DNA from 3 places in the Burkholderia humptydooensis genome. Region 3 is predicted to be linked to each of the others. Evidence: predicted binding sites of a transcription regulator. Region 3 holds the regulator's gene; each other region holds the start of a gene.

Region 1 (9,452 bases), 1.1 Mb from region 3:
AGAGGTTGTGTCGCCTTCCCGAATGAACGCGAATCCCATGCAGAACTCCTCAGACGAAATCTGCGGCGACTGTAGCACGCGCTGTCGATGTGTAACTACCCTGTCAGAGTTGGCGGGACGAGGGGGAAAAGTAGTAACAGCGAATGAGAGGCGCGGCGCTGACGCGTTTCACTGCGTCTGAAAGAATTACAGTGAAATTACAGTTTGGATGAGCTTGGATAGCCCTGATTGACCTTGGTTAGCCTTGATTTTGCAGATTGCGAGTTGCGCAAGGCATTGATTTTTAAGGGGGCGCTGATAAAACTCCGAAGGCAGTGCTCGAGGGCGAGGGGCGGGAGGGCCTAAAGCAAGGTACCGGCATACAGCGGCATGCGTGACGCGCTGGGCGGTGGCCCAAAGAGCGTCTCGGCATCTCAACAGATACGCATGTGAGGGGCAGGATATTAGACGCTGTCTAATATCAACGCCGCGGCGGCAAAGAAAAAGGGCTTAGCATCGTTGCTAAGCCCTTGAATTTGTTGGTGGCGAATCAGGGACTCGAACCCCGGACCTGCGGATTATGATTCCGTCGCTCTAACCGACTGAGCTAATTCGCCAACAGAAAATAAATTATGGAGGTTGGCCCAGGGCGTGTCAAGCCCTTTTTGTCGACCTCCTCAAAAAAGTGGAGGGTGTCGCGGCGAGGGCGGGCGCGCTTCGTCATCGTCCGGCCGCGTCCCGCCACTTCACGACGGCACCACCCGCGCCGTGGCCCGCCCTTCCTCAATCCTGCGCGTAAATATTCGAATCCTTGGTTTCCTTCACGAACAGCAGCCCGATCACGAACGTGACGAGCGCGACGCCGATCGGATACCAGAGCCCCGAATAGATGTCGCCATTCGCCGCGACGATCGCGAACGCGGTCGCCGGCAGGAAGCCGCCGAACCAGCCGTTGCCGATGTGATACGGCAGCGACATCGACGTATAGCGGATTCGCGTCGGGAACATCTCGACCAGCATCGCCGCGATCGGCCCGTACACCATCGTCACGTAGATCACGAGAATCGCGAGGATCACCGTCGTCATCGGCCAGTTGAGCTGCGCCGGATCGGCCTTCGCCGGATAGCCCGCCGCCTTCAGCGTCGACGCGAGCGTTTTGTCGAACGCCTTCGCCTTGTCCTTCGCGTCGGCGGCCTTGCCGTCGTACGTGTCGATCGCCGAGTCGCCGATCTTGATCTTCGCGAGCGTGCCAGGCGGCGCGGTGACGTTTTCGTAGTTGAGGCCCGCCTTCGCGAGCGCGCTCTTCGCGATGTCGCACGACGACGTGAACTTCGCGGTGCCCACCGGGTTGAACTGGAACGAGCATTCGCCCGGATTCGCGATCACCGTGATCGGCGCTTTCTGCGTCGCCGCCTCCAGTGCCGGATTCGCGAAGTGCGTAAGCGCCTTGAAGAGCGGGAAGTAGGTGAGCGCGGCGATCAGGCAGCCGGCGAGGATGATCGGCTTGCGACCGATCCTGTCCGACAGCGAGCCGAAGAACACGAAGAACGGCGTGCCGATCAGGAGCGCGAGCGCAATCAGGATGTTCGCGCTCGCGCCGTCGACCTTCAGCGTCTGCGTGAGGAAGAAGAGCGCATAGAACTGACCCGTGTACCAGACGACCGCTTGGCCAGCCGTCAGCCCGACGAGCGCGAGAATCACGATCTTCAGGTTCTTCCACTGGCCGAACGCTTCCTTGATCGGCGCCTTCGACGTCTTGCCTTCGGCCTTGATCCGCAGGAACACCGGCGATTCGTTCAACTGCAGCCGGATCCACACGGACACGGCGAGCAGCAGGATCGACGCGACGAACGGCACGCGCCAACCCCAGGTGCCGAACGCTTCCTCGCCGATCGCGGTGCGCACGCCGAGGATCACGAGGAGCGACAGGAAGAGGCCGAGCGTCGCGGTCGTCTGGATCCACGCCGTGTAGAAGCCGCGGCGATGCCCGGGCGCGTGCTCGGCGACGTAGGTCGCCGCGCCGCCGTACTCGCCGCCGAGCGCGAGGCCTTGCAGCAGCCGCATCGCGATGAAGATCACGGGCGCGGCGATGCCGATCGACGTGTAGCCCGGCAGGAAGCCGACGACGAAGGTCGAGATCCCCATGATCACGATCGTGATGAGGAACGTGTGCTTGCGGCCGACGAGATCGCCGAGGCGGCCGAACACGATCGCGCCGAACGGCCGGACCGCGAAGCCCGCCGCGAAGCCGAGCAGCGTGAAGATGAACGCCGCGGTCGGATTGACGCCGGAAAAGAAGCTCTTGCTGATGTAGGCCGCGAGCGAGCCGGCCAGGTAGAAATCGTACCACTCGAACACGGTGCCGAGCGACGATGCGAAGATCACGCGCTTTTCGTCGCCCGTCATCGGCGCGTGCGCAATTTGTCCGCCAACCGTTGCCATGAATGTCTCCAATTTTGATATGGGGTCGCGCGTCCTCTCGGGAGGGCGGCTCCGAGTCGATTATTGGAGGGCAAACTTACGGCGCACTGACTCGCCGCGTCAAAATCGCGCGCCGGCAATTTGTGCATTACATCTTGGTTTGTCTTTCATCTTCTTTTAACTTGCTGTCAAGTTTCGATACTGTGCCTCTGGTGAGAGGCGGGCGGCGGCTTCGCTTAGGGTTATTCCGGGGCCTCGCGCCGTAAGCCGACGCTCACGCGCACGAGCGTGCCCGCGAGGCGCGGCGACGTCTGATACACGTTGTCGCCGATCGTCAGCGTGCCGCCGTGCTGCGCGACGATCTCGCGGACGATCGCAAGGCCGAGCCCGCTGCCGTCGCCTTCGCGGCCGAGTATCCGGTAGAAGCGCTCGACGACGCGTTCGCGCTCGCTTGCCGGAATGCCGGGGCCCGTATCCTCGACTTCGAGATGCACGACGCGCGCCGCGCGATCGGCGCGCACGCGCACGGTGATGCGGCCGCCCGCCGGCGTGTAGCGGATCGCGTTGTCGATCAGGTTGCCGAGCATCTCGCGCAGCATCACCGGATGCCCGTCGATGCGAAGCGGCTCCGAGTCGGCGTCCGGGCCTTCGTAGCCGAGGTCCATCTGCTTCGCGAGCGCGGCCTGCACCCAGTCGCGCACGGCCTGTCGCGCGAGCGTCGCGATCTCGACGGGCTCGAACGTGAGCCCCGTCGCGCGGTTTTCCGCGCGCGCGAGCGCGAGCAGTTGCGTGACGAGCCGCGCCGCCTGCTCGGAGCTCGTCGCGATCTGCTCGAGCGAGCGCGCGACGTCGTTCGGCACCTCGTGGCGCAGCGCGAATTCGGCCTGCGTGCGCAGGCCCGCGAGCGGCGTCTTCATCTGGTGCGCGGCATCGGCGATGAAGCGCTTTTGCAGCGTGATGTTCTGCTCGAGGCGCGCGAGCAGATCGTTGAACGACGTGACGAGCGGCTCGATCTCGGGCGGCGCGCGCCGCGCCTCGACGGGCGACAGGTCGTCCGGGCGCCGGCCGCGGATGTGCGCCTGCAGCGCGGTGAGCGGCGCGAGCCCGCGCGACAGCCCGAACCAGACGAGCAGGATCGCGAGCGGCAGGATCACGAATTGCGGCAGGATCACGCCCTTGATGATGTCGTTCGCAAGCGCGTTGCGCTTGTCGAGCGTTTCGCCGATCTGCACGAGCACGGGCTGCGAGCCCGTCGCGCCCGGCAGCGCGACGGTCGTGTACGCGACGCGCACGTCGTTGCCGCGCAGCAGATCGTCGCGGAACACGACGACGCCGGGCGGCGGCCGGTCGTCGTCGCGCGGCAGCGGCAGGTCGGCTTCGCCCGCGACGAGCTCGCCGCGCGTGCCGAGCACCTGGAAGTAGAGGCTGTCGACGTTGTCGGCGCGCAGGAAGTCGAGCGTCGCCTGCGGCAGCCTCAGCTCGGCGACGCCGTTGACCGGCGTGATCTGCCGCGCGAGTACGTATGCGTCGGTCTCGAGCGCGCGATCGAACGGGCCGTTCGCGATCGTTTTCGCGACGAGATAGGTGACGGCGATGCTCATCGGCCACAGCAGGAGGAGCGGCGCGAGCATCCAGTCGAGAATCTCGCCGAACAGCGAGCGGGGGCGGGGGCCTTCGGCGGCGTCGGTTTCGTCCGGCGGCGCGAACGGGTTCTCGTAACGCGCGTCGCGCGCGGCGTCCGTATCGGGCGCCGCGGCAGCCGCGCGTCGCGCGGCGTGGACGGAACGGACTGGCGTGGCCATCGGCCGCTCGCTCGTCGACGGCGCTAGCGCAGCGGCTGGCTCGCGGCGGTTTCGGCCGGTTGCGGCGCGGCGGCGTTCGGCGCGTCGCTCGCGGGCGCGGCTTTCTCGAGGCAGTAGCCGAGGCCGCGCACGGTCGTGATCCGCACGCCGCTCGGCTCGATCTTCTTGCGCAGCCGGTGGACGTAGACCTCGATCGCGTTGTTGCTGACTTCCTCGCCCCATTCGCACAGATGGTCGACGAGCTGCTCCTTCGACACGAGCCGGCCGATGCGCTGCAGCAGCACTTCGAGCAGGCCGAGCTCGCGCGCGGACAGGTCGAGCACGCGGCCGTTCGCATATGCGATCCGGCCGACCTGGTCGAACGACAGCGAGCCGTGCCGCACGACGGTCGGCCCGCCGCCCGCGCCGCGCCGCGTCAGCGCGCGCACGCGCGCTTCGAGCTCGTTGAGCGCGAACGGCTTCGCCATGTAGTCATCGGCGCCGAGGTCGAGCCCCTTCACGCGCTCGTCGACGCTGTCGGCGGCCGTCAGGATCAGCACGGGCAGGTTCGAATTGCGCGCGCGCAGGCGGCGCAGCACGTCGAGGCCGGACATCCTGGGCAGGCCGAGATCGAGGATCAGCAGGTCGAAAGTCTGCATCGACAAGGCCGTGTCGGCCTCGACGCCGTTCCTCACGTGGTCGACGGCATAGCCCGATTGGCGGAGCGACCGGGTGAGGCCGTCCGCGAGTATGCTGTCGTCTTCGGCGATGAGAATTCGCATGATGCGCAACCGATTGCCGCTCCGCGGCAATGACGCTGCGCGCGGCTGTCTCCGAAATATGCGGCGATGCCTGCCTGCAACGCGGGCTTGCATAAACCACTGTTTTTTTATACAGTGTCTGCATTCGCGCACCTAACGGCTTGCTGGCCGTGTCGAAGCCGGTGCGTCCGTATCAGACGCTGCTCATCATAGCAAAGGACGATTCATGGAAGAAAGCAAGAAAGGCTCCGGGCTGACTGCAGAGAAGAGCAAGGCGCTTGCTGCCGCGCTCGCGCAGATCGAGAAGCAGTTCGGCAAAGGGTCGATCATGCGGCTCGGCGACGGCGAGGCAGTCGAGGATATCCAGGTGGTGTCCACGGGCTCGCTCGGTCTCGATATCGCGCTCGGCGTCGGCGGCCTGCCGCGCGGCCGTGTGGTCGAAATCTACGGGCCGGAATCGTCCGGCAAGACGACGCTCACGCTGCAGGTGGTCGCCGAGATGCAGAAGCTGGGCGGCACTGCGGCGTTCATCGACGCGGAGCACGCACTCGACGTCCAGTATGCGTCGAAGCTCGGCGTGAACGTGCCGGAGCTGCTGATCTCGCAGCCGGACACGGGCGAGCAGGCGCTCGAAATCGTCGACGCGCTGGTCCGCTCGGGCTCGATCGACATGATCGTCATCGACTCGGTCGCGGCGCTCGTGCCGAAGGCCGAAATCGAAGGCGAGATGGGCGACGCGCTGCCCGGCCTGCAGGCCCGCCTGATGTCCCAGGCGCTGCGCAAGCTGACGGGCTCGATCAAGCGCACGAACTGCCTCGTGATCTTCATCAACCAGATCCGGATGAAGATCGGCGTGATGTTCGGCAACCCGGAAACCACGACGGGCGGCAACGCGCTCAAGTTCTATTCGTCGGTGCGTCTCGATATCCGCCGGATCGGCTCGATCAAGAAGAACGACGAGGTGATCGGCAACGAAACGCGCGTGAAGGTCGTCAAGAACAAGGTGTCGCCGCCGTTCCGCGAAGCGATCTTCGACATCCTGTACGGCGAAGGCATCTCGCGCCAGGGCGAGATCATCGATCTCGGCGTCCAGGCGAAGATCGTCGACAAGGCGGGCGCGTGGTACAGCTATAACGGCGAGAAGATCGGCCAGGGCAAGGACAACGCGCGCGAATTCCTGCGCGAGAATCCGGAAATCGCGCGCGATATCGAGAATCGCATTCGCGAGTCGCTCGGTGTCGCCGCGATGCCGCAGGGCGCCGATTCCGCAGCCGAGATCATGGACGAAGAGGGGTAATGCGCAAGAACCGGCAGGGCGCGGATTCGCAGCAGACAGCGCGCGGTGCGCGGGCGGTGTCCGCCGGCGAGCCTCACGCCGAATGCGAAACGCGCACGACGGTTTCGGGCGAAGGGCGGCCGTCTGGCCGCCCGGCAGCGAGGGCATCCGGCGATGCCCTCGTTTCGTTTCGGCGATCGGTTGCGTCCGAATCGGATGAGCCGTTCGATCCATATGAATCGTTCGATGCGCACGATGACGCGCGGCAGCGTGCGCCGGTGGGTGTTTCGTCCGCCGCGGCGCGGGGGGCGGTTGCCGGCGACGTCTATACGCGCACGAGCCAGGCCGGGCCCCGGTCGCGGCGGCGCGCATCGCCTTTCCATTCCGATGCGTCCACGTCGGATGTGAATGATGCGGAACGCTCGTCGGCATCGCAACGTCCGGCACGCACGCTGAAAGGGCGTGCGGTCGCCTATCTGTCGCGCCGCGAATACAGTCGCGCGGAGCTCGCGCGCAAGCTCGCGCCGTATGCCGACGAAAGCGACGATATCGAATCGCTGCTCGACGCGCTCGAGCGGGAAAACTGGCTGTCCGATTCGCGGTTCGCCGAAAGTCTCGTGCATCGGCGCGCGTCGCGCGTCGGTTCGGCGCGCATCGTCAGCGAACTGAAGCGCCACGCGGTGGGCGACGCGCTCGTCGAGTCCGTTGGCTCGCGGCTGCGCGAGAGCGAGTTCGAGCGCGCGCAGGCGGTCTGGCGCAAGAAGTTCGGCACGGCACCGCAAACGCCGGCGGAACGCGCGAAGCAGGCGCGTTTTCTCGCGATGCGCGGTTTTTCGAGTGCGACGATCGCGAAGCTGCTGAAAGGCGATGTCGACGAATTCGGTGGCGATTGAGCGGGGCGAGTCCACTTCGCTGATTCGTTTTCGCTGATTCGTTTTCGCGGGCTCTCGCGGGCTCTCGTCTCCGGCCTGACATCGAGCCGGTGTGGGAATTTCGCAAGAATGTCCTGCAACGGCCGGGCGAGCGGCCACGATGCCTTGCCGATTGCAGGCCCCGTCCAATCCCCCCAAAACCCTCGAAACCCCGCACGGGGCCAGACCGGGCCGGTGTGGACGATATGCTAGAATCGCCGAGTTTCCTCTTCGGCTTCACTTTCCGCATGCCGCTACCCGAGCCCGTCCCCCGACAGTTGCGCCATCGCCGCGCAATTCGAGCGGAAGCCTACGAGCGCGCCGACGGCTTGTGGGACATCGAAGCCTGCCTGACCGATCACAAGCCTCGCGACGTGACGCTTGCGTCGAGCGTCAGGCCGAACGGCCTGCCGATCCACGAACTCTGGCTGCGCGTGACGATCGATCGGGAGCTGAATATCGTCGACGCCGACACGTCGTCGGACTGGGTGCCCTATCCCGGTCAATGCGAAGCAGCCAAACCCGCCTACCGCGTCCTCATCGGACTCAATCTCTTCCGCCATTTCCGTCGCGACGTGTCCCGGCTGCTGTCCGGCGTCGCCGGCTGCTCGCATCTGACCGAGCTGTGCGCGGTGTTGCCGACGGCCGCGATTCAGGCGTTCGCGGGCGACGTATGGAACGTGCACGAGCTGTCGGGCGACGGCGCGACCGGGCGCGACTGCGCGGCCGACGAGCCGCCGTTCCAGCTCGGCCGCTGCCACGCGTTGCGGTTCGACGGGGAGGCGGTTCGGCAGTTCTATCCGCGCTGGTACGGCGCGAGCGGCTCCGCGCGCGAGGGCTCGGACAGTGCGAAGGAATGAGGGCGAGCGCTTGAATCGTCAGAAGAAGCGATCGTCAATCGACTTTTTTTAGCCAACTCACAGACTGAAGGAATCACGCATGAAGATTCACGAGTACCAGGGTAAGGAAATCCTGCGGAAATTCGGAGTCGCGGTCCCGCGCGGCAAGCCGGCGTTCTCGGTGGACGAGGCCGTCAAGGTGGCGGAAGAGCTGGGCGGCCCGGTCTGGGTCGTCAAGGCCCAGATTCATGCGGGCGGCCGCGGCAAGGGCGGCGGCGTGAAGGTCGCGAAGTCGCTCGAGCAAGTGCGCGAGTACGCGGACCAGATCCTCGGCATGCAACTGAAGACGCACCAGACGGGTCCGGAAGGCCAGAAGGTCAACCGTCTGCTGATCGAGGAAGGCGCGGACATCAGGAAGGAACTGTATGTCGGCATCGTGATCGATCGCGTGTCGCAGAAGGTCGTCGTGATGGCGTCGAGCGAAGGCGGCATGGACATCGAGGAAGTTGCGGAAAAGACGCCGGAAGCGATCCACAAGGTCGCCGTCGAGCCGTCGCTGGGGCTGCAGGACGCCGAAGCCGACGATCTCGCGAAGAAGATCGGCGTGCCGGATGCATCGATCCCGCAAGCGCGCGAAATCCTGAAGGGTCTGTACAAGTCGTTCTGGGAAACGGACGCGTCGCTCGCCGAAATCAACCCGCTCGTGCTGACGGGCGACGGCAAGGTGATCGCGCTCGACGCGAAGTTCAACTTCGATTCGAACGCGCTGTTCCGTCATCCGGAAATCGTCGCGTACCGCGATCTCGACGAAGAAGATCCGGCTGAAATCGAAGCGTCGAAGTTCGACCTCGCGTATATCTCGCTCGACGGCAACATCGGCTGCCTCGTGAACGGCGCGGGCCTCGCGATGGCGACGATGGACACGATCAAGCTGTTCGGCGGCGAGCCGGCGAACTTCCTCGACGTCGGCGGCGGCGCGACGACCGAGAAGGTCACCGAAGCGTTCAAGCTGATGCTGAAGAACCCGGGCCTGAAGGCGATCCTCGTGAACATCTTCGGCGGCATCATGCGCTGCGACGTGATCGCGGAAGGCGTGATCGCGGGCTCGAAGGCCGTGAACCTGAACGTGCCGCTCGTCGTGCGCATGAAGGGCACGAACGAAGACCTCGGCAAGAAGATGCTTGCGGAATCCGGCCTGCCGATCATCTCGGCGGACAGCATGGAAGAAGCCGCGCAGAAGGTCGTCGCGGCTGCTGCGGGCAAGTAACGAGCGCCCGCGACCTGGCGCTGCGCGCCAGGCCCCCGAAGCGGGGCGGGAGGACTCGGGGCAGCCCCGCGTTTTTCCGAGCGCAACATTGAACACGCATGGCGGCGCGGCTTTTCTCGCGACGCCGATCGAACAGAGGTCATTACATGTCGATTCTGATCAACAAAGACACGAAGGTCATCACGCAGGGCATCACCGGCAAGACCGGCCAGTTCCA
Region 2 (9,452 bases), 1.4 Mb from region 3:
ACGAGCGGCAGCGGCTGCGCGAGCAGCCACGCGGGACGCGGCGGCGCGACGCCCGGCACGGCCGGCTTGCCCGCCGGCGCGCCGAGCGGCAGCCAGCGGTTCGCCGCCTCGGGCCGGTGATCGGCGATGGGCGCCGCGCGCAGCACGTTGTCCGCGCCGAGCCGCGCGGTCAGGAGCTCGACGAGCCGCGCGCGCGCCTCGCGGGTGCCGCCCGGCTCGGGGAACAGATCGTCGGCGGGCGGCGCGACCGATTCGACGCGCGTCGCCGTCAGACGCACCGCGATCACCGCGGCGGGCAGCGCGACGCGCGCGAGCCGCTCGCCGAGGACGCGCATGAAGTGCGCCTCGTCGCGCGCGGGCTCGGCGAACGCGAGTTCGAGCGGCGTCGGCGGCACCGCCTGGCGGCCGCGCTCGTGCTCGAGCGCGAACGCCATCGCCGACAGCGACAACTGCCGCGCGGCGAGCCAGCCGCACAGTTGCACGACGAGCCGCCGCGCGACGAATAGCACGGCTTGCGCATATTCGACACGCTCCGGCAATTCGAGGCGCATGTCGAACACGGGCGGCACCGGCATCCAGGCGAGCGGCTCCACGGCGTCGCCATATGCGCGATCGAGCGCGGCGACGAGCGCGGGACCGCAGCGGCGCGTGAGCCCCGCGCGCGGCAGGCGGCGCAGATCGGCGAGCGTGCGGCAGCCGATGCCGTCGAACCAGCCGGCGTACGGGCGCGCGGCGGACAGCAGCTCGCACGGCAGCGCATCGAGCGCGCGCGCGAGCGACGCCGCCCGCACGATCCGCCGCCGCGCGCCCGGCTTGCCCGGCGCGCGTGCGAGCAGCCACGCGCCGCGCCCCGTCGGCGCGGCGGCAAGACGCGCCGCATAGCCGAGCGTGGCGAGCGTTGCGCGCACCTGCCGGCACAGCGACGGCAGGCCGCCGAACAGCCGCAGGCTCGCGCCGACGTCGACGACGAGCGTCGCTTCGTCGTCGAGCGCGACGCACGGCGAGAAGCGCAGCAGCGCGAGCGCGACCGCGCGCAGCGCGTCGGCCTCGCGCGCCGGATCGCGCTCGACGAGCCGCGTGCCGGACGCAAGCGTCAGCACGCCGCCGCGCTTCATGCCGACGCGCACGCCGTGCGCGCGCGCGGCCGAATCGGCGATCAGCACGACGCCCTGCTCGAGCACCGCACAGCCGTTGCCGCCGTCAGGCGACGGCGGTGCGCACACGTCGAGCGGCAGGCGCGGCAGATGGATGCCGAGCAAGACGCGCATAGCGGCTCTCCACGATGGGCGACGGCAATTCGAGCGAAAGCGGCTCGCCGCAAGCCGACCCGCGGCGCTTGACGATCTCGACCGACACCCCGCCCGGCGACGGATGCAGCGCGAGGCGCAGCACCGCGGGCGACGGCTGCTGCGCGGCGGCGAGCGGCCGGAACATCACGAACAGCGTGTCGCCCGCGCGGGCGGCGGCGAGATGCAGGCGGCGCAGCGCCTCGGCGCGCGTGTTCTGCTGCCACAGCAGGAGCGCGCCGCAGCAGCCTGTCTTGAGCGCCTGCTCGGCCGCCCACAGCGCGTTGGCGCCGCTGTCCGCGCGCAGCCACAGCAGCGCGTCGAGCGGCACGCCGAGGCCGGCGAGCGCGCACGCGTGCGGCGGCTGCGGCGGCGCGACGAACGCGAGCGGCCGCCGCGCGCTGCCCGTCGCCGCGAGCGCGGGCGCGAGCACGCGCATCTCGCCGCAGCCCGCGTGCGGCACGAGCAGCTCGACGAGCCCGCCGACCGGCCAGCCGCCCCCCGGCAACTCGGCCGACAGCGCCGCATAGCCGGTATCGACCGTGCGCGGGCCGCCGCGCGCGAGCTGCGAGCCGCGCCAGAGCGTTATTCCCCCCAAGTCGGAATACATGGTTCTGTCGAGTAACGCATCAATAGAACGCGCCCGTTCATCGGAGCCGCGCATCTGCAGGGGCTGAATAACGGTGCGATTCATGGGGGAACTCTCATCAAATACTGTATAAATATACAGTTATTCTAACGCAAGATTCCGGGATTGCCAGAGGGCGTCGACGAACCCGCTGGTCGAGTGTGTGTCGATCCTTCGCAATATTCGATATTTCCATTATTATCGAATAATGGAAACGAACCAAACCATTGCCGCTCTCGCAGCACTCGCGCACGAGTCCCGGCTCGCCATCTTCCGTGCTCTTGTGCAGGCGGGCCCGGAGGGCATGCCGGCCGGGCAGATTGCCACGCTGCTAGATGTGCCGCCATCGTCGCTCTCCTTCCATTTGAAGGAGTTGGCGCATGCGCAGCTCGTCACTAGCCGCCAGGAAGGCCGCTTCGTCTTCTACTGCGCGAGCTTCGAAACGATGAATGGCCTGCTGGCCTACCTCACGGAGAACTGCTGCGGCGGCAACCCTTGCTCGCCGGCAGCCACCTGTTCGACGTCCAAGAAGCATCAATCATGAAATGCTTTCATGTTCACGTCGGCGTCGCCGATCTCGCCGAGAGCATTCGCTTCTACTCGGCGCTGTTCGCCGCCGAACCGACCGTCGTCAAGGACGACTACGCCAAGTGGATGCTCGACGACCCGCGCATCAATTTCGCGATCTCGCAGCGCGGCGCAGTGCCGGGCCTCGACCATCTCGGCATGCAGGTCGAGAACGAGACCGAGCTTGCGGAAATGCACGCGCGTTTGAGCGCGGCGTCCTTGCCCGTCGACGCGCAGATCGGCACGGCGTGCTGCTATGCGCGTGCCGACAAATACTGGACGGTCGATCCGCAAGGCGTTGCCTGGGAGACATACCAGACGCTCGGCGAGGTTCCAACCTTCGGTGAATCCCGTAGCGCGCCGGCGGCTGAATCGAACGCCGACGCTTCTGCTTGCTGTTCCCCCGCGCGCGGCAAGCCGATCGGCGTGCCGGTGAAATCTTCCTGCTGCTGAGGTCCGACCATGAGCGGCAAGCGCTACAACGTGCTGTTCATCTGTACCGGCAATTCCGCCCGATCGATCCTGTCCGAAGGCTTGATGAGCCAGCTTGGCGACGGGCGCTTCGTTGCCTACTCGGGCCGGCAGTCATCCGAAAGGCGAGGTGAACCCGTTCGCACTGCGCGAGCTGGCACGTTGGCAATTGCCGACCGAAGGGTATCGAAGCACGAGCCGGGATGAATTTGCGGCGCCTGGCGCGCCCATGCTCGATTTTGTCTTCACCGTGTGCGGGAAGGCCGCCGGCGAGGTCTGCCCGATCTGGCCCGGTCAACCGATCACCGCGCACTGGGGCGTGCCTGACCCGGCCGATGTCGAGGGCTCCGACGAGCAGAAGCAGCAGGCCATGCACGACGCCGCGCTGACGTTGAAGCGTCGGATCGACCTGCTGCTGTCATTGCCGCTCACCAAACTCGATAACGTCGCGCTGCAGAAATCGGTGCGCGAAATCGGCCAACAGCAAATCTGGATTCTCGGACATGACCACGAACGTACTGATCCTCTGCACCCACAACTCGGCGCGCAGCGTGCTGTCGGAAGGGATGCTCAATCACTGGGCAGCGAAGCTCGGCAAGGATGTGCGAGCGTACAGCGCCGGCAGCGCGCCGAGCGGTCGCCTCAATCCGTTCGCGCTGGAGGCGCTGACGAACGCCGGTATCGACGTGAGCGACTACCGTAGCAAGAGCTGGGACGAGTTCGTCGGGGACAGTGCGCCCGAAATGCGCGTCGTCATCACGGTGTGCGATAGCGCGGCCGCCGAGACGTGCCCGTACTGGCCCGGTAGCCCCGTCAAAGTGCACTGGGGCTACGCCGATCCGTCGAATGCAGCGGGTGGCGACGAAGGCAAGCGCCTCGCGTTCGAACTCACACGCCAGGCAATCGGCTATCGCATGCTGCAGTTGCTGGCGCTGCCGCTCGATCGCATGAGCAATACCGAACTCCAGACAGCGTTGACCGAGATCTCGCAGAACTGAACATTCGCATGGCGGCCTGCCGAAACACGCGGCTGCCGACGACTTCAAGACCGCCCCCTGTCCAATGAACGCGTCCAATGTCGCCCCGCCGGGCCAGGCCGTCGCAAAGCCTTCCATCAATTTCTTCGAACGCTATCTGACCGTCTGGGTTGCGCTGTGCATCGTCGCCGGCATCGCGCTCGGCCAGGTGCTGTCCGGCCTGTTCCAGCAGATCGGCCGGATGGAATATGCGCAGGTCAATCTCCCGGTCGGGCTGCTGATCTGGGTGATGATCATCCCGATGCTGGTCAAGGTCGACTTTGGCGCTCTGCATGAAGTGCGCCAGCACGTGAAAGGCATCGGCGTCACGCTCGCCGTGAACTGGCTCGTCAAACCGTTCTCGATGGCATTCCTCGGCTGGCTGTTCATCCGCCACCTGTTCGCGCCGATGCTGCCCGCTGATCAGCTCGACAGCTACATCGCCGGCTTGATCTTGCTGGCCGCCGCACCGTGCACGGCGATGGTATTCGTGTGGAGTCGACTGACGGGCGGCGATCCGCTGTTCACGTTGTCGCAGGTCGCGCTGAACGACAGCATCATGGTGATCGCCTTCGCGCCGCTGGTCGGCCTGCTGCTGGGAATGTCCGCAATCACGGTGCCGTGGGCGACGCTGCTCACGTCCGTCGTGCTTTACATCGCTATCCCGGTGATCATTGCGCAGATCCTGCGCAAGCGGCTGCTCGCGAACGGTCAGGCTGCATTCGATGCCGCGATGGCGAAGATCGGCCCGTGGTCGATCGCCGCGCTGCTGGCCACACTCGTGTTGCTGTTTGCGTTCCAGGGCGAAGCGATCCTGAAGCAGCCGCTGGTGATCGCGCTGCTCGCGGTGCCGATCCTGATTCAGGTGTTTTTCAACTCGGCGCTCGCTTACTGGCTCAATCGCGCCGTGGGCGAGAAGCACAACATCGCGTGCCCGTCCGCACTAATCGGCGCATCCAACTTCTTCGAGCTGGCCGTCGCGGCCGCAATCAGCCTGTTCGGTTTCCATTCCGGTGCGGCGCTGGCCACCGTCGTCGGTGTGCTGATCGAAGTGCCGGTCATGCTGTTGGTGGTGCGCATCGTCAATCAGTCGAAGGGCTGGTACGAGTGCCGGACCTGACATGTCCACCAGGCAAAGCCGCGCTATGCAGCAGCAAGGCGTCGCAACGTTTCTATGCTATCGGGCCACAAACCATGCATCGCCAGAGTAAAGGTCCAGAGCGACGGATGCAGCGATTCGAGGGAGAGGGAGGAAGCGGACGTCGCATAGCCGATTACTGCATGTTTGCACAACATATGGCAATGCGTTCGCGGCGCACATCACGAACCACGCCCGTTCGGCCAGCGGCCGAAGCAGCGTCCGTCCCGGCACGGCATCCCGAAACGACCGCCCCGAAACCGCAGCCGCCGCCGAAACCGCCCGTCAGCCGAGCAGCAACGCGTCGTCGTCGAGCTTCTCGTGCCGCGTCTTCTCGAACAATTGCAGCAGATCGGGCACGTCGAGCCCGCGACGCTCGTCGCCGGACACGTCGAGCACCACCTGCCCCTGATGCAGCATCACCGTGCGATCGCCGTAATCGAGCGCCTGCCGCATGCTGTGCGTGACCATCATCGTCGTCAGCCGGCTTTCCTCGACGATCCGCGCGGTCAGCTCCAGCACGAACGCGGCCGTCTTCGGATCGAGCGCGGCCGTGTGCTCGTCGAGCAGCAGGATGCGCGACGGCCGCAGCGACGCCATCAGCAGGCTCACCGCCTGCCGCTGTCCGCCCGACAGCAGGCCGATGCGATCGGTGAGCCGGTTCTCGAGCCCGAGATTCAGCAGCCGCAGCCTGTCGCGAAACAGCTCGCGCGACGCGCGGTTCAGCGCCGGCAGAAAGCCGCGCCGCGCGCCGCGCGCCATCGCGAGCGACATGTTCTCCTCGATCGTCAGCGCTTCACAGGTGCCCGCCATCGGGTCCTGGAACACGCGCGCGACGAGCGGCGCGCGATCCCACGCCGGCTTGCGCGTGACGTCGATGCCGTCGATCGCGATCCGTCCCGAATCGACCGGCTGATCGCCGCTCACCGAATTCAGGAACGTCGATTTCCCGGCGCCGTTCGAGCCGATCACCGTGACGAACTGGCCGTCCGGAATGTCGAGCGACAGCCCGCGCAGCGCGCGCGTCTCGATCGGCGTGCCGGGGTTGAACGTGAGCTTCAGGTCTTGTGCGCAGAGCATTTACGCCCCCCTCGTCTTGCGGCCGAACAGTTTCTTGCGCGTCGCGGGCAGCACGAGCGCGACCGTCACGAGCACGGCCGTCACGAGGTTCAGGTCCTGCGCCTTCAGGCCGACGAACTCGCTGTTGAGCGCGAGCGCGATGAAGAAACGGTAGAGGATCGCGCCGAGCACGACGGCGAGCGTCGTGAGAAAGAGCCGCCGCGCGGGCAGCAGCGTCTCGCCGATGATCACGGCGGCGAGCCCGATCACGATCGTGCCGATCCCCATCGAGATGTCCGAGCCGCCCTGCGTCTGCGCAAAAAGCGCGCCCGCGAGCGCGACGAGCGCGTTCGACAGCGCCATGCCGGCGAGCGTCGCGCGGCCCGTCGCGATGCCCTGCGCGCGCGCCATTCGCGGATTCGCGCCCGTCGCGCGCATCGCGAGCCCGAGCTGCGACGAGAAGAACCAGTCGAGGCCGAGCTTCGCGATCACGACGACGACGGCAAGGAGCGCCGGCCGCAGCACGTAGTCGGGCATCCAGTCGAGCTGCAGCACCGTGAAGAGCGTCGGCTCGGTGATGAGCGGCACGTTCGGCCGGCCCATGATCCGCAGGTTCACCGAATAGAGCGCGATCATCATCAGGATGCTCGCGAGCAGATCCATGATCTTCAGCCGCACGTTCAGCCAGCCGGTGACGAAGCCCGCGCACGCGCCCGCGGCGATCGCGGCGAGCGTCGACGTGAACGGATCGTGGCCCGCGGCGATCAGCGTCGCGGCGACGGCGCCGCCGAGCGGAAAGCTGCCGTCGACGGTCAGGTCCGGAAAATTGAGGATGCGAAACGAGATCAGCACCCCGAGCGCGACGAGGCTGAAGATGAGGCCGATCTCCAGCGCGCCGAGAAGAGAAAAAAGAGACATGGTTGGGGAAATCCTGTTGCAGCGTGCTGCGCGTGACGGAGCGGCGAGCGCGGCGGCCAGGCCGGACCCGACTTGGCCCGGATGCGTCGGCCGCGCGCGGCGCCTGTCGCGCAATGCGTCGCGGACCGCCGAAGCAAAACACGGCCAAGCGTAGCGACGCCCGACATGCCGACGCCCGGCGCATCGAAGCCCGTCGAGACCGGCCCGCCGGCCGCACGTGCGTTACTTGATGACCGTCTTCGCTTCTTTGACGAGATCGGGCGAAAGCGTCACGCCCTGCTTCGCGGCCGCGTCGGTGTTCACGAACAGTTCGAGATTGCTGCTCGTCTCCGATGCGATCGCGCCCGGCTTCTCGCCCTTCAGGATGCGCGCGACGACCTTGCCCGTCTGCCGGCCGAGATCGCCGTAGTTGATGCCGAGCGCCGCGACGCCGCCGCGCTTCACGCTGTCGGTGTCGCCCGCGACGAGCGGGATCTTCGCCTCGTTCGCGACCTTCACGAGCGATTCGTATGCGGACACGACGTTGTTGTCGGTATTCGTGTAGATCACGTCGACCTTGCCGATCAGGCTCTTCGCGGCGGGCGCGATGTCGACGGTGCGCGGCGCGGCCGCTTCCTTGAGCGTCATCCCCTGCTTCGCGAGGATCTCCTTCATTTCCTTCACGACGACGACCGAGTTCGCCTCGCCCGGGTTGTAGACCATCCCGACCGTCTTCGCCTTCGGCGCCACGCGCTTGATGAGCGCGACCTGCCGGTCGAGCGGCAGTTTGTCGGACACGCCCGTCACGTTGGTGCCGGTCGGCCCCCAGCCCTTGACGAGCTGCGCGGCAACGGGATCGGTCACGCCCGAATAGACGACAGGCACGCTCTTCGTCGACGCGACGACGGCCTGCGCGGCGGGCGTCGCGATCGCGACGATCACGTCCGGACGGTCGCCGATGAACTTGCGCGCGATCTGCGCGGCGGTGCCCGTATTGCCCTGCGCGCTCTGGTATTCCCACTTGAGCCTGTCGTCGCCGTAGCCTTCGGCCTTCAGCTCGGCGCGCACGCCGTCGCGGATCGCGTCGAGCGCCGGATGATCGACGATCGACAGCACCTTGACGGTCTGCGCGTGCGCGGCGCCGGCGCCCAGCATCGCGAATGCCGCGACGCCCGCCGCAATCGAATGAGCGGCCACGATCTTGAATCGCTTCATCTGTCTGTCTCCCCCGGTTCTGAATGGTGGACGGGCCGCGCTCCCCGGAACGTGCGCGGCCCGCGCGGCCGCGCCGGAACGGGCGCGGCGGCAAGCGTCTGAGGATACCATTTCCCCAGACCGTTCAATATTTCGGGACAGTACCGAGAGCGCCGCGCCGGCGGCCGCCCGATGCCCGATGCGCGGCCGAAAACAAATAAGCCCGCGCGATGCGCGGGCCTTCGGCGATTCGGGACGATCGGACGACGCTCAGAACGACGCGACCATCGAGCCCTTGAACTGCTTCGTGATGAACTCCTTCACTTCCGGCGACTGGTACGCCTTCACGAGCTTCTTCACCCACGGCTGATCCTTGTCCTTCGCGCGGACCGCGATCAGGTTCGCGTAAGGGCTCGTCAGCGATTCGAGCGCGATCGCGTCCTTGGTCGGCTGCAGGTTCGCCGCGAGCGCGTAGTTCGTGTTGATCACGGCCGCGTCGACGTCGGACAGCACGCGCGGCAGTTGCGCGGCGTCGAGCTCGGTCAGCTTCAGCTTCTTCGGATTCTCGGCGACGTCGAGCACGGTCGCGTTGCTGCCGCCCGTGCCGGCGCCCGCCTTCAGCTTGATCACGCCCTGCGTCTGCAGCAGCAGCAGCGCGCGGTTCTCGTTCGACGGATCGTTCGGCAGCGCGACCTTCGCGCCCGCGGGCAGATCCTTCAGCGTCTTGAACTTCTTCGAATAGACGCCGATCGGCGAGATGTACGTGAGGCCCGCGCTCACGATCTTGTAGCCGCGCTGCTTCACCTGGCTGTCGAGGTACGGCTGGTGCTGGAAGCTGTTCGCGTCGAGGTCGCCCGCATCGAGCGCCGCGTTCGGCTGCACGTAGTCGTTGAACTCGATGACCTTCACATCGAGGCCCTGCTTTTCCTTCGCGACCTTCTGGACGACTTGCCAGACCTGCGCGTCGGGGCCCGCGACCGTGCCCACCTTGATCACCTTGTCCTGCGCTTGCGCGCCGACGGAAACGGAAAGGGCGGCGGCGCCGGCCGCGACCGCGGAGACAACTTTCAGGAGAGTGCGACGCTTCATCTATTTCTCGCTTGCTTGCAGAACCATCCAGGCTCGGTAGAGGGGGCGCGACGGCCTGACCGGCCGGGCCGCGCGGACGAAAGCGCAAATGGTGTCACAAGATCGCC
Region 3 (9,452 bases):
CAGGCCGCCGCTTCCCGCAATTGCCCGGCGATCTCGCTTTCGGACAGATGCGGCGCGAACATCTCGATCAACCGGTACGCGTACGCGCGCAGGAACGCGCCGCGCCGCAGGCCGACGCGCGTCGTGCTCGCTTCGAACAGGTGCTGCGTGTCGAGCGCGACGAGCCCCGTGTCCCGCTGCGCGTCATACGCCATCGCGGCGACGACGCCGATCCCCATCCCGAGCTCGACGTAGGTCTTGATCACGTCCGCGTCGATCGCCGTCAGCACGACGTCCGGCACCGCGCCCGCATTCGCGAACGCCTGGTCGATGTGCGAGCGGCCGGTGAAGTCCTGGTCGTACGTGATGATCGGATACTCGGCGATGTCGTCGAGCGACACGTTCTCGCGGCCGACGAGCGGATGCCCCTTCGGCACGACGACGACGTGATGCCACGAATAGCACGGGAACGTGGCGATGTCCGGATAGCGGTCGAGCGCCTCGGTCGAGATGCCGAGATCCGCCTCGCCGTTCAGGATCATCTGCGCGATCTGCTGTGGGCTGCCCTGGCGCAGCGCGAGATGCACCTTCGGATAGACCTCCGTGAACTGGCGGACCACCTTCGGCAGCGCGTAGCGCGCCTGCGTATGCGTCGTCGCGACGACGAGGTGGCCGCTGTCCTGATCCGCGAACTGGCGCGCGACGCGGCGCAGGTTCTCCGCGTCGAGCAGCATCCGCTCGATCAGTTGATGGACCGCCTTGCCGGGCTCGGTCAGCCCCGTCAGGCGCTTGCCGCGGCGGATGAAGATGTCCACGCCGAGCTCGTCCTCCAGATCCTTGATCTGCTTCGACACGCCCGACTGCGACGTGTACAGCACGTTCGCGACCTCCGTCAGGTTCATGTTCTGCCGCACCGCTTCGCGCACGAAGCGCAACTGTTGGAAATTCATGGGTAGCCTCTCGGGCGATGTCCTTGTTGGTCTGTGAAATCCGCATGCGCGAAGCGCTCGCCGGCCCGCCGTCAGCGCACCGGAAACACGCGTACCGCGCGCGGCACGACGGTCAGCGCGTCGCCGACGTCGAGCGCGAGCGCGCGCCACGCGTTGCGATCGAGCTCCGCCTCGAGCACGCCGCCCGTGCGCGCGGCGAGTTCGACGCGCACCGAGCCGCCGAGCGGCACGACGCGCCGCACGTCGGCCGCGATGCCGTCCGCGCGCGCGAGCGGCGCGACGAGCTCGAGATCGTGCGGGCGCACGTACGCGCGCGCCGGGCCCGCGAAATCGGCATCGACGGCGATCGCCTGCGCCGCGCCGTGCGCGACGAAGCCCTGGCCGCTCACGGTGCCGTCGAGCCGGTTCGCCGCGCCGAGGAACTCGTAGACGAACGCGCTTCGCGGATGATCGTAGACGTCCTGCGGGCTGCCGACCTGCTCGATGCGGCCGTGATTGAGCACGACGATCCGGTCGGCCACCTCGAGCGCCTCCTCCTGATCGTGCGTGACGAAGATCGTCGAGATGTGCAGATCGTCGTGCAGCCGGCGCAGCCAGCCGCGCAGCTCCTTGCGCACCTTCGCGTCGAGCGCGCCGAACGGCTCGTCGAGCAGCAGCACTTTCGGCTCGACGGCGAGCGCGCGCGCGAGCGCGATCCGCTGCCGCTGGCCGCCCGACAGCTCGGACGGATAGCGCTGCGCGAGCCAGTCGAGCTGCACGAGCGACAGCAGCTCATGCACCTTCGCGCGGATCGCGGCTTCGCTCGGCCGCTCGCGGCGCGGCTTCACGCGCAGCCCGAACGCGACGTTCTCGAACACCGTCATGTGCCGGAAGAGCGCGTAATGCTGGAACACGAAGCCGACCTGCCGCTCGCGCGCGCCGACCGACGCGACGTCGAGCCCCTGCAGCACGACCTGCCCCGAATCCGCGTGCTCGAGGCCCGCGATCACGCGCAACAGCGTCGTCTTGCCGCAGCCGGAGGGGCCGAGGAGCGCGACGAGCTCGCCCGCGGGGAAATCGAGCGTGACGTCGTCGAGCGCGGTGAAGTCGCCGAACCGCTTGTGCAGATTACGAACGGTGATGCCCATCTGGTTTGCCTCTTTACGAAATCGACGAAGTGACGGCGGCGCCCGGGTGCGCGGCGGCGGCGGGCGCGCCGTCGCGGCCGTCCCCGAGTTCGGCGGACAGCCGCCGCTCGGCGAAGAGCTTGAGCGCGAGCGTGACGAGCGCGAGCAGCGCGAGCACCGACGCCACCGCGAACGCGGCCGCGAAGTTGTACTCGTTGTAGAGAATCTCGACGTGCAGCGGCATCGTGTCTGTCTGGCCGCGGATGTGGCCGGACACGACCGACACCGCGCCGAACTCGCCCATCGCGCGCGCGTTGCAGAGAATCACGCCGTACAGCAGGCCCCACTTCACGTTCGGCAGCGTAACGCGCCTGAATATCTGCCAGCCGGACGCGCCGAGCACGCGCGCGGCCTCTTCCTCGTCGGAGCCCTGCGCCTGCATCAGCGGAATCAGCTCGCGCGCGACGAACGGGAACGTGACGAAGATCGTCGCGAGCACGATGCCCGGCACGGCGAAGATGATCTGCACGTCGTGCGCCTGCAGCCACGGGCCGAGCCAGCCCTGCGCGCCGAACAGCAGCACGTAGACGAGGCCCGAGATCACGGGCGACACCGAGAACGGCAGGTCGATGAGCGTCGTCAGCAGCGCGCGGCCCTTGAACTCGAACTTCGCGATCGCCCACGACGCGCACACGCCGAACACGAGATTGAGCGGCACGGCGATCGCGGCGACGGTCAGCGTGAGCGTGATCGCCGACCACGCATCCGGATCGGCGAGCGATTCGAGATAGAAATCGACGCCCTTGCGCAGCGCCTCGAAGAACACTGCGGCGAGCGGCACGACGAGAAAGAGCGCGAGGAACGCGAGCGCCGCGCCCGTGAGCAGCCAGCGCACCGCGCGCGGCTCGCTGACGGGATCGAGGCGGCGCGCTCGCGCTGGCGCGCCGGCGGCGCGGCGGGAGTCGAGGCTTGCGTCGCGGCCGGCATCGGCGCGCGCGGCGGCCGCGCGGGATCGAACGGTATCGTGGCTCATTGCGCGCCTCCGAGTGCCGTCGCCGCGTGCGCCGCCGGCGCCGGGCCGCTCGCGCCGCGGCTCGTGCGGCGCTGCAGATACCACTGCAGCGTGTTGATGAGGAGCAGCATCACGAACGACACGACGAGCATCACGACGGCGAGCGCGGTCGCGCCTGCGTAGTCGTACTGCTCGAGCTTCGTGATGATGAGGAGCGACGTGATTTCCGACTTCATCGGCACGTTGCCGGCGATGAAGATCACCGAGCCGTATTCGCCGAGCGCGCGCGCGAACGCGAGCGCGAAGCCCGTCAGCAGCGCGGGCGTCACGGCGGGCAGCACGACGCGGCGGAACGTGAGCCAGCGCGGCGCGCCGAGGCACGCGGCCGCCTCCTCCTGCTCGCGCTCGAAGTCCTCGAGCACGGGCTGCACGGTGCGCACGACGAACGGCAGGCCGATGAACGTCAGCGCGACGAGCACGCCGAGCGGCGTGAACGCGATCTTGACGCCGAGCGGCGCGAGGTGGCCGCCGATCCAGCCGTTCTGCGCGTAGACGGCCGCGAGCGAGATGCCCGCGACCGACGTCGGCAGCGCGAACGGCAAATCGACGATCGCGTCGACGAGCCGCTTGAGCGGAAACGTGTAGCGCACCAGCACCCACGCGACGAGAAAGCCGAACACCGCGTTGACGAGCGCGCCGCCCAGCGCGGCCGCGAACGTCAGCCGGTACGACGCGAGCACGCGCGGCGACGTCGTCGCGGCGACGAACTGGTCCCACGTGAGCGTGGCCGTCTTCAGAAAGGTGGCGGCGAGCGGAATCAGCACCACGAGGCTCAGGTAGGCCAGCGTGATGCCGAGCGTCACGCCGAATCCGGGCAGCGCGCTCGGCTTGCGGAAGGTGAACGTCGTCATGCGGAATGCTCTTCCAGGGTGATGCACATGGGTCCAACGGCTCGGCGGACGCGCTGCAACGCGCGTCCGCCGGCCCGATATCGTGTTGTCGCGAAACGGCGCGCCCGTGCGGCGCGCCGCCCGCCCTCGCTCATTGCGGCTTGTAGATCGAATCGAACACGCCGCCGTCGGCGAAATGCGTCTTCTGCGCGTGGGTCCAGCCGCCGAACGTGTCGTCGACCGTGTACAGCTTCAGCTTCGGGAACTGCTTCGTGAGCGCCGCCGGCACGTCCTTCGAGCGCGGCCGGTAGTAGTTGCGCGCGGCAATCTCCTGCCCTTCCTTGCTGTACAGGAAATTCAGGTACGCGTCGGCGAGCTTGCGCGTGCCCTTCTTGTCGACGACCTTGTCGACGACCGCCACGGGCGGCTCCGCGAGAATGCTCGCGGACGGCACGACGATCTCGAACTTGTCGGCGCCGAATTCCTTGATCGACAGGAACGCCTCGTTCTCCCACGCGATCAGCACGTCGCCGATGCCGCGCTGCACGAAGCTCGTCGTCGCGCCGCGCGCGCCCGAATCGAGCACGCCCGCATTCTTGTACAGCTTCGTGACGAAATCCTTCGCCGTCTGCGCGCTGCCGCCCGGCTTGTGCTGCGCGTACGCCCACGCGGCGAGGTAGTTCCAGCGCGCGCCGCCCGAGGTCTTCGGGTTCGGCGTGACGATCGACACGCCCGGCTTCACGAGGTCGTCCCAGTCCTTGATCCCCTTCGGATTGCCCTTGCGCACGAGAAACACGATCGTCGACGTGTATGGCGACGCGTTGTCCGGCAGGCGCTTCTGCCAGTCCTTGTCGATGAGGCCCTTGTTCGCGAGCGCGTCGATGTCATACGCGAGCGCGAGCGTGACCACGTCGGCCTGCAGGCCGTCGAGCACCGAGCGCGCCTGCGCGCCCGAGCCGCCGTGCGACTGCTTGAAGTTCACCGTCTCGCCCGTCTTCGCCTTCCACGCCTTGCCGAACGCCTGATTGACGTCCTGGTAGAGCTCGCGCGTCGGGTCGTACGAGACGTTCAGGAACGTCGTTTCCGCGAGCGCCGGCGTGAGCGCGCCAAGCGCCGCCGCCGCGCCGAGCGCGAATGATGCGATGAGACGGCGCGCGCCGCCTGCCAGCCCCGTGTTGCGCTTGACCATCCGTTGTTCTCCAAATGCGTGGGTCGTTCGTTGCGGTTTGTTTGCGATGCCGGGCCAGTCTAACGAACAGGTTTCATCATTAAAAATAATCGTTCCTCATTTTTTAATACTCAAAAGTGGTAAGGGGCGCCCAATCGACGACTATCGCGTCCGAAGCGCCGCTTCGACGCAGCCGGATCGCGGCGGAATCGCCGCGATAGCGCCGAACTTCAAGTAACGCTTGAATTTCCCGCGATACTGTATAAAAATACAGCTCACTGTCTATCCATACAGTCATGCCATGATCAAACTCACCGCCCGCCAGCAGCAAGTGTTCGACTTGATTCGTCGCGCGATCGAGCGCTCGGGCTTTCCTCCGACGCGCGCGGAAATCGCCGCCGAGCTGGGCTTCAGCTCGCCGAACGCGGCCGAGGAGCACTTGCGGGCGCTCGCGCGCAAGGGCGTGATCGAACTGGCGGCGGGCGCGTCGCGCGGCATCCGCCTGCTCGGCATCGACGATGCGCCGCATCAGCTAACGCTGCCGCACGCGGCGCTGATGCAGTTGTCGCTGCCGCTCGTCGGCCGTGTCGCGGCGGGCAGCCCGATCCTCGCGCAGGAACACATCTCGCAGCACTACGCTTGCGATCCCGCGCTCTTCTCGAGCAAGCCGGATTACCTGCTGAAGGTGCGCGGCCTGTCGATGCGCGACGCCGGCATCCTCGACGGCGATCTGCTCGCCGTGCAGAAGCGCACCGAGGCGAAGGACGGCCAGATCATCGTCGCGCGGCTCGGCGACGACGTCACGGTCAAGCGCCTGAAGCGCCGGCCGGGCGGCATCGAGCTGATCGCCGAGAACCCCGACTACGAGAACATCTTCGTGAAGGCCGGCAGCGCGGAATTCGCGCTCGAAGGCATCGCCGTCGGGCTGATCCGCCCGGGCGAGTTCTGACCGCCTTTCGGCCAGCCGCGGCCCCGCCCGTCTATCCGCCATTCGACTGGATCTGGAGAACCTCATGGAACGCCTCGCCCGCCTGCTGCCCTTCCGCCAATTCGGCCGTCTGCGCCATCTGCGCGGTCGCACGCCGTGCGCGCCGCTCGTCGCCGCTCATTCGCGCGACAATGCGAACGCCCAGCCGTCGCTGCTGCCGTCCGCGCTCCCGGCGTTCGCACGTGTGTCGCTGAACGGCTCGCTCCATCATGCGGAGCCCGCGCGGCGTGCGCCGGTTCGCGTCTATCACGGGCCGTCGCGATTCATCATGGTCGGCACGGTCGACGCGATCTGCCGAATGATCGATCGATGCATCGCCGAGGAACGTTCGCTGACGCAGCAAGGTCTGTAACGGACCAGGGCCCGTTCGTTTCGTCGGGGGAGACCGCTTGAATTCCACTGCACGCCTGCGAGGGCGTTTCCTGAAGCCGGCGTCGGTCGTCGTGGCGCTGATCGTCGCCGCTGCCGCGGTGGTGTATGCGTACGCGTCGCCTTATCTCGCGCTCAGGCAGATGAGGCAGGCAATCGACGCGCGCGACGCGCAGGCGATCAGCGCCTATGTCGATTTCCCCGCGCTGCGGATCAGCCTGAAGCAGCAACTGACCGATGAATTGATGCGGCGCATCGACGCGCAAAAGCGCGACAACCCGCTCGCGATCATCGGCGCGATGATCGGCTCGGCGCTCGTTGGCCCGCTGGTCGACGCCTATGCGACGCCTGAAGGCGTCGCCGCGCTGATGAGCGGCCTGCCGCCGCGCGCGCGGCCCGGACAACGGCCGCCCGAGTTGAATCGGCCCGGCGATCAAGCGGCCAGCCAGGCCGTGACGGCCTCAGCCGGCGCAGGCGCGCCGCCGGGCAGCGCAGGCAACGCCGACGCGGCGCGCAGCCCGTCTCCTGCGGCAAGCGGCGCGGCGGCGCAAACCGCATCGGCGCCCGCGCCCGATATGCCGGCCGCCGCGTCGGGCTCGCCGTCCGGCCCATCGCCGCAAACAAGCGCCGGCTATCGAAGCTTCGACGAATTCGTCGTCACGTATCGCCGCGACGACGGCAGCGCGCGTTATGCTGCGGTCTTTCGTCGCAGCGGGGTCTTGGGCTGGAAATTGTCGGCAGTCGATTTACACGACGATTGAATCCGACTCGGGGCGCGAGCGTGTCGGCCGCGCGCGATCTGACGGCGACTTGCGCCGCGCATCAAAGCAAACCGCTACAAACCGCCGCGCGAAGCAAACGGCCACGCGGCAAACCGCCGGGATACCCGCCCGCGGGCCCTTCACTGAGAACGGGCCGGAACCGGCGCGGGCCGTTTACCCGATCGAGCCAATCCCGAGCGTCAGCGGCCAAGAAGAACCGCCAACGCCGGCCCCGACCGCTCGGCCGCCCCCTCGATCCGTCAATTCCTGTTCGCCCACCGCCGCGCCGGCGGCTCGTCAGTGTCCGGTCGTCGCGGCCGCGTCCTTCGCGCTTTCCGCTTTCTGCTCGGCAGGCGACGAACACGCCACCAGAATGCTGCACGACACGCGGTCGAGCAGTTGCGTACTGCCGGAGCCCATCCACCACCGCGACAAGCCGCTGCGGCAACGATGGCCGACCACGACGAGATCGACGTTCAGCTTCGTCGCGAGATTCGCGATCTCGTCGATCGGATAACCGAACGCGAAATGCCCCTGCGCGTGCACGCCACGCTCGGTCAGCCAGTCGACGCCCTCTTGCAGGATCTCCCGCGCGGTTTCCTCGAAGCGGCTGCACGCGACGTCGGTCAGCAGGCCGGCGCTTTGCGCAATGCTCGAGCGCATGTCGACGACCGACAGCAGGTGCGTCTCCGCCTTCAGATCGAGCGCCAGATCGGCGCCGCATCGCAACGCCTTGCGGCCTTCGAGCGTGCCGTCGTAGCACAGCAGAATCTTCTTGTAGCTAGCCATTTCGGCCTCCCCAATGCGCGACTCGCGCACGGATTCATCATGCTGCGCCGCAATTCCAGATGCAAGCGCTGGAAAACGCTGATTCGCGTTGCACCGCGAAAGCGCGATGATGCGACGCAGGAAGCAGCGACATCTGCGCCGGGACAATGCAAACGCGCTGAAGCGATACGGCCGATGCACTAGAATGGCCCGTTCGTGTCGCACGATTCCAATTGAAAGTCACTTGCCCATGTCTGTCGCACCGATCGATTTTCAACAAGTCGAGAAACGCTATGACGACAAGCTCGTCGTCAACGGCTTGTCGTTTCATGTGCAGCCCGGCGAATGCTTCGGCCTGCTCGGCCCGAACGGCGCCGGCAAGACGACGACGCTCAAGATGCTGCTCGGCATCACGCATCCGAACGCAGGCTCGATCAGCCTGTGCGGCGAGCCCGTGCCGTCCCGCGCGCGGCATGCGCGGCGGCGCGTCGGCGTCGTGCCGCAATTCGACAACCTCGACCCCGACTTCACCGTTCGCGAGAACCTGCTCGTGTTCGCCCGCTACTTCGGGCTCGCCGCGCACGAGGCGCGCGCGCTCGTGCCGCCGCTGCTCGAGTTTGCGAAACTCGAAAACAAGGCGGATGCGAAGGTGGGCGAGCTGTCGGGCGGGATGAAGCGGCGGCTCACGCTCGCGCGCGCGCTCGTCAACAATCCCGACGTGCTCGTGCTCGACGAACCGACGACGGGCCTCGACCCGCAAGCCCGGCATCTGATGTGGGAGCGGCTGCGCTCGCTCCTCGCGCGCGGCAAGACGATTCTGCTCACCACGCACTTCATGGAAGAGGCCGAGCGCCTGTGCCACCGCCTGTGCGTGATCGAGGAAGGGCGCAAGATTGCGGAAGGCGCGCCGCGCACGCTGATCGAATCGGAAATCGGCTGCGACGTGATCGAAATCTACGGGCCCGATCCCGCGCAGCTTCGCGACGAGCTCGCGCCGTTCGCCGAGCGCACCGAGATCAGCGGCGAAACGCTCTTTTGCTACGTCAGCGACCCGGAGCCGATCAACGCGCGCCTGAAGGGCCGCGCCGGCCTGCGCTATCTGCACCGCCCCGCGAATCTCGAAGACGTATTCCTGCGGCTGACGGGCCGCGAGATGCTGGATTGACACGATGGATACACGCCACTACACGCCGTCGCAGGCGCTCGCCCCCCGCCGGCGCGAATCGGCGTTCGCACTCGCGCTGCCCGCGAACGCCACCAACTGGATCGCCGTCTGGCGACGCAACTATCTCGTCTGGCAAAAGCTGGCGATCGCGTCGATGTTCGGCAATCTCGCCGATCCGATGATCTATCTGTTCGGCCTCGGGCTCGGGCTCGGGCTGATGGTCGGGCACGTCGAGGGCGTGTCGTACATCGCGTTCCTCGCGGCCGGAACGGTCGGCTCGAGCGTGATGATATCGG

The links. Region 3 encodes LexA, which represses DNA repair genes until DNA is damaged. Its sites were predicted from a motif close to ACTGTATNNNNATACAGT; they were not measured.
Region 1: the regulator LexA is predicted to act here: its motif matches at 5,062-5,079, upstream of recA (recombinase RecA).
Region 2: the regulator LexA is predicted to act here: its motif matches at 2,000-2,017, upstream of imuA (translesion DNA synthesis-associated protein ImuA).

Annotation. Positions count from the first base shown of each region.
Region 1 covers NZ_CP013380.1:3,406,325-3,415,776, reverse strand. Annotated here, with positions in the region: gene AQ610_RS15275 (PAAR domain-containing protein) at 1-39, opposite strand, end outside; tRNA gene AQ610_RS15270 (tRNA-Met) at 520-596, opposite strand; gene AQ610_RS15265 (MFS transporter) at 763-2,421, opposite strand; gene AQ610_RS15260 (sensor histidine kinase N-terminal domain-containing protein) at 2,643-4,202, opposite strand; gene AQ610_RS15255 (response regulator transcription factor) at 4,226-4,963, opposite strand; gene recA (recombinase RecA) at 5,169-6,239, shown strand; gene recX (recombination regulator RecX) at 6,239-7,111, shown strand; gene AQ610_RS15240 (DUF2889 domain-containing protein) at 7,378-7,989, shown strand; gene sucC (ADP-forming succinate--CoA ligase subunit beta) at 8,069-9,235, shown strand; gene sucD (succinate--CoA ligase subunit alpha) at 9,382-9,452, shown strand, end outside.
Region 2 covers NZ_CP013380.1:3,674,427-3,683,878, forward strand. Annotated here, with positions in the region: gene AQ610_RS16330 (Y-family DNA polymerase) at 1-1,268, opposite strand, end outside; gene imuA (translesion DNA synthesis-associated protein ImuA) at 1,201-1,896, opposite strand; gene AQ610_RS16340 (ArsR/SmtB family transcription factor) at 2,123-2,458, shown strand; gene AQ610_RS16345 (ArsI/CadI family heavy metal resistance metalloenzyme) at 2,455-2,934, shown strand; partial or broken gene AQ610_RS33875 (arsenate reductase ArsC) at 2,944-3,436, shown strand; gene AQ610_RS16350 (arsenate reductase ArsC) at 3,456-3,950, shown strand; gene arsB (ACR3 family arsenite efflux transporter) at 4,015-5,088, shown strand; gene AQ610_RS16360 (ABC transporter ATP-binding protein) at 5,392-6,186, opposite strand; gene AQ610_RS16365 (ABC transporter permease) at 6,187-7,083, opposite strand; gene AQ610_RS16370 (ABC transporter substrate-binding protein) at 7,306-8,277, opposite strand; gene AQ610_RS16375 (MetQ/NlpA family ABC transporter substrate-binding protein) at 8,527-9,345, opposite strand; gene AQ610_RS33880 (hypothetical protein) at 9,346-9,452, opposite strand, start outside.
Region 3 covers NZ_CP013380.1:2,290,485-2,299,936, forward strand. Annotated here, with positions in the region: gene AQ610_RS10290 (CysB family HTH-type transcriptional regulator) at 1-929, opposite strand, end outside; gene AQ610_RS10295 (sulfate/molybdate ABC transporter ATP-binding protein) at 1,001-2,056, opposite strand; gene cysW (sulfate ABC transporter permease subunit CysW) at 2,070-3,068, opposite strand; gene cysT (sulfate ABC transporter permease subunit CysT) at 3,065-3,958, opposite strand; gene AQ610_RS10310 (sulfate ABC transporter substrate-binding protein) at 4,089-5,126, opposite strand; gene AQ610_RS38100 (hypothetical protein) at 5,230-5,403, opposite strand; gene lexA (transcriptional repressor LexA) at 5,407-6,054, shown strand; gene AQ610_RS10320 (hypothetical protein) at 6,119-6,445, shown strand; gene AQ610_RS10325 (DUF2939 domain-containing protein) at 6,483-7,223, shown strand; gene AQ610_RS10330 (universal stress protein) at 7,521-8,012, opposite strand; gene nodI (nodulation factor ABC transporter ATP-binding protein NodI) at 8,242-9,156, shown strand; gene nodJ (nodulation factor ABC transporter permease subunit NodJ) at 9,161-9,452, shown strand, end outside.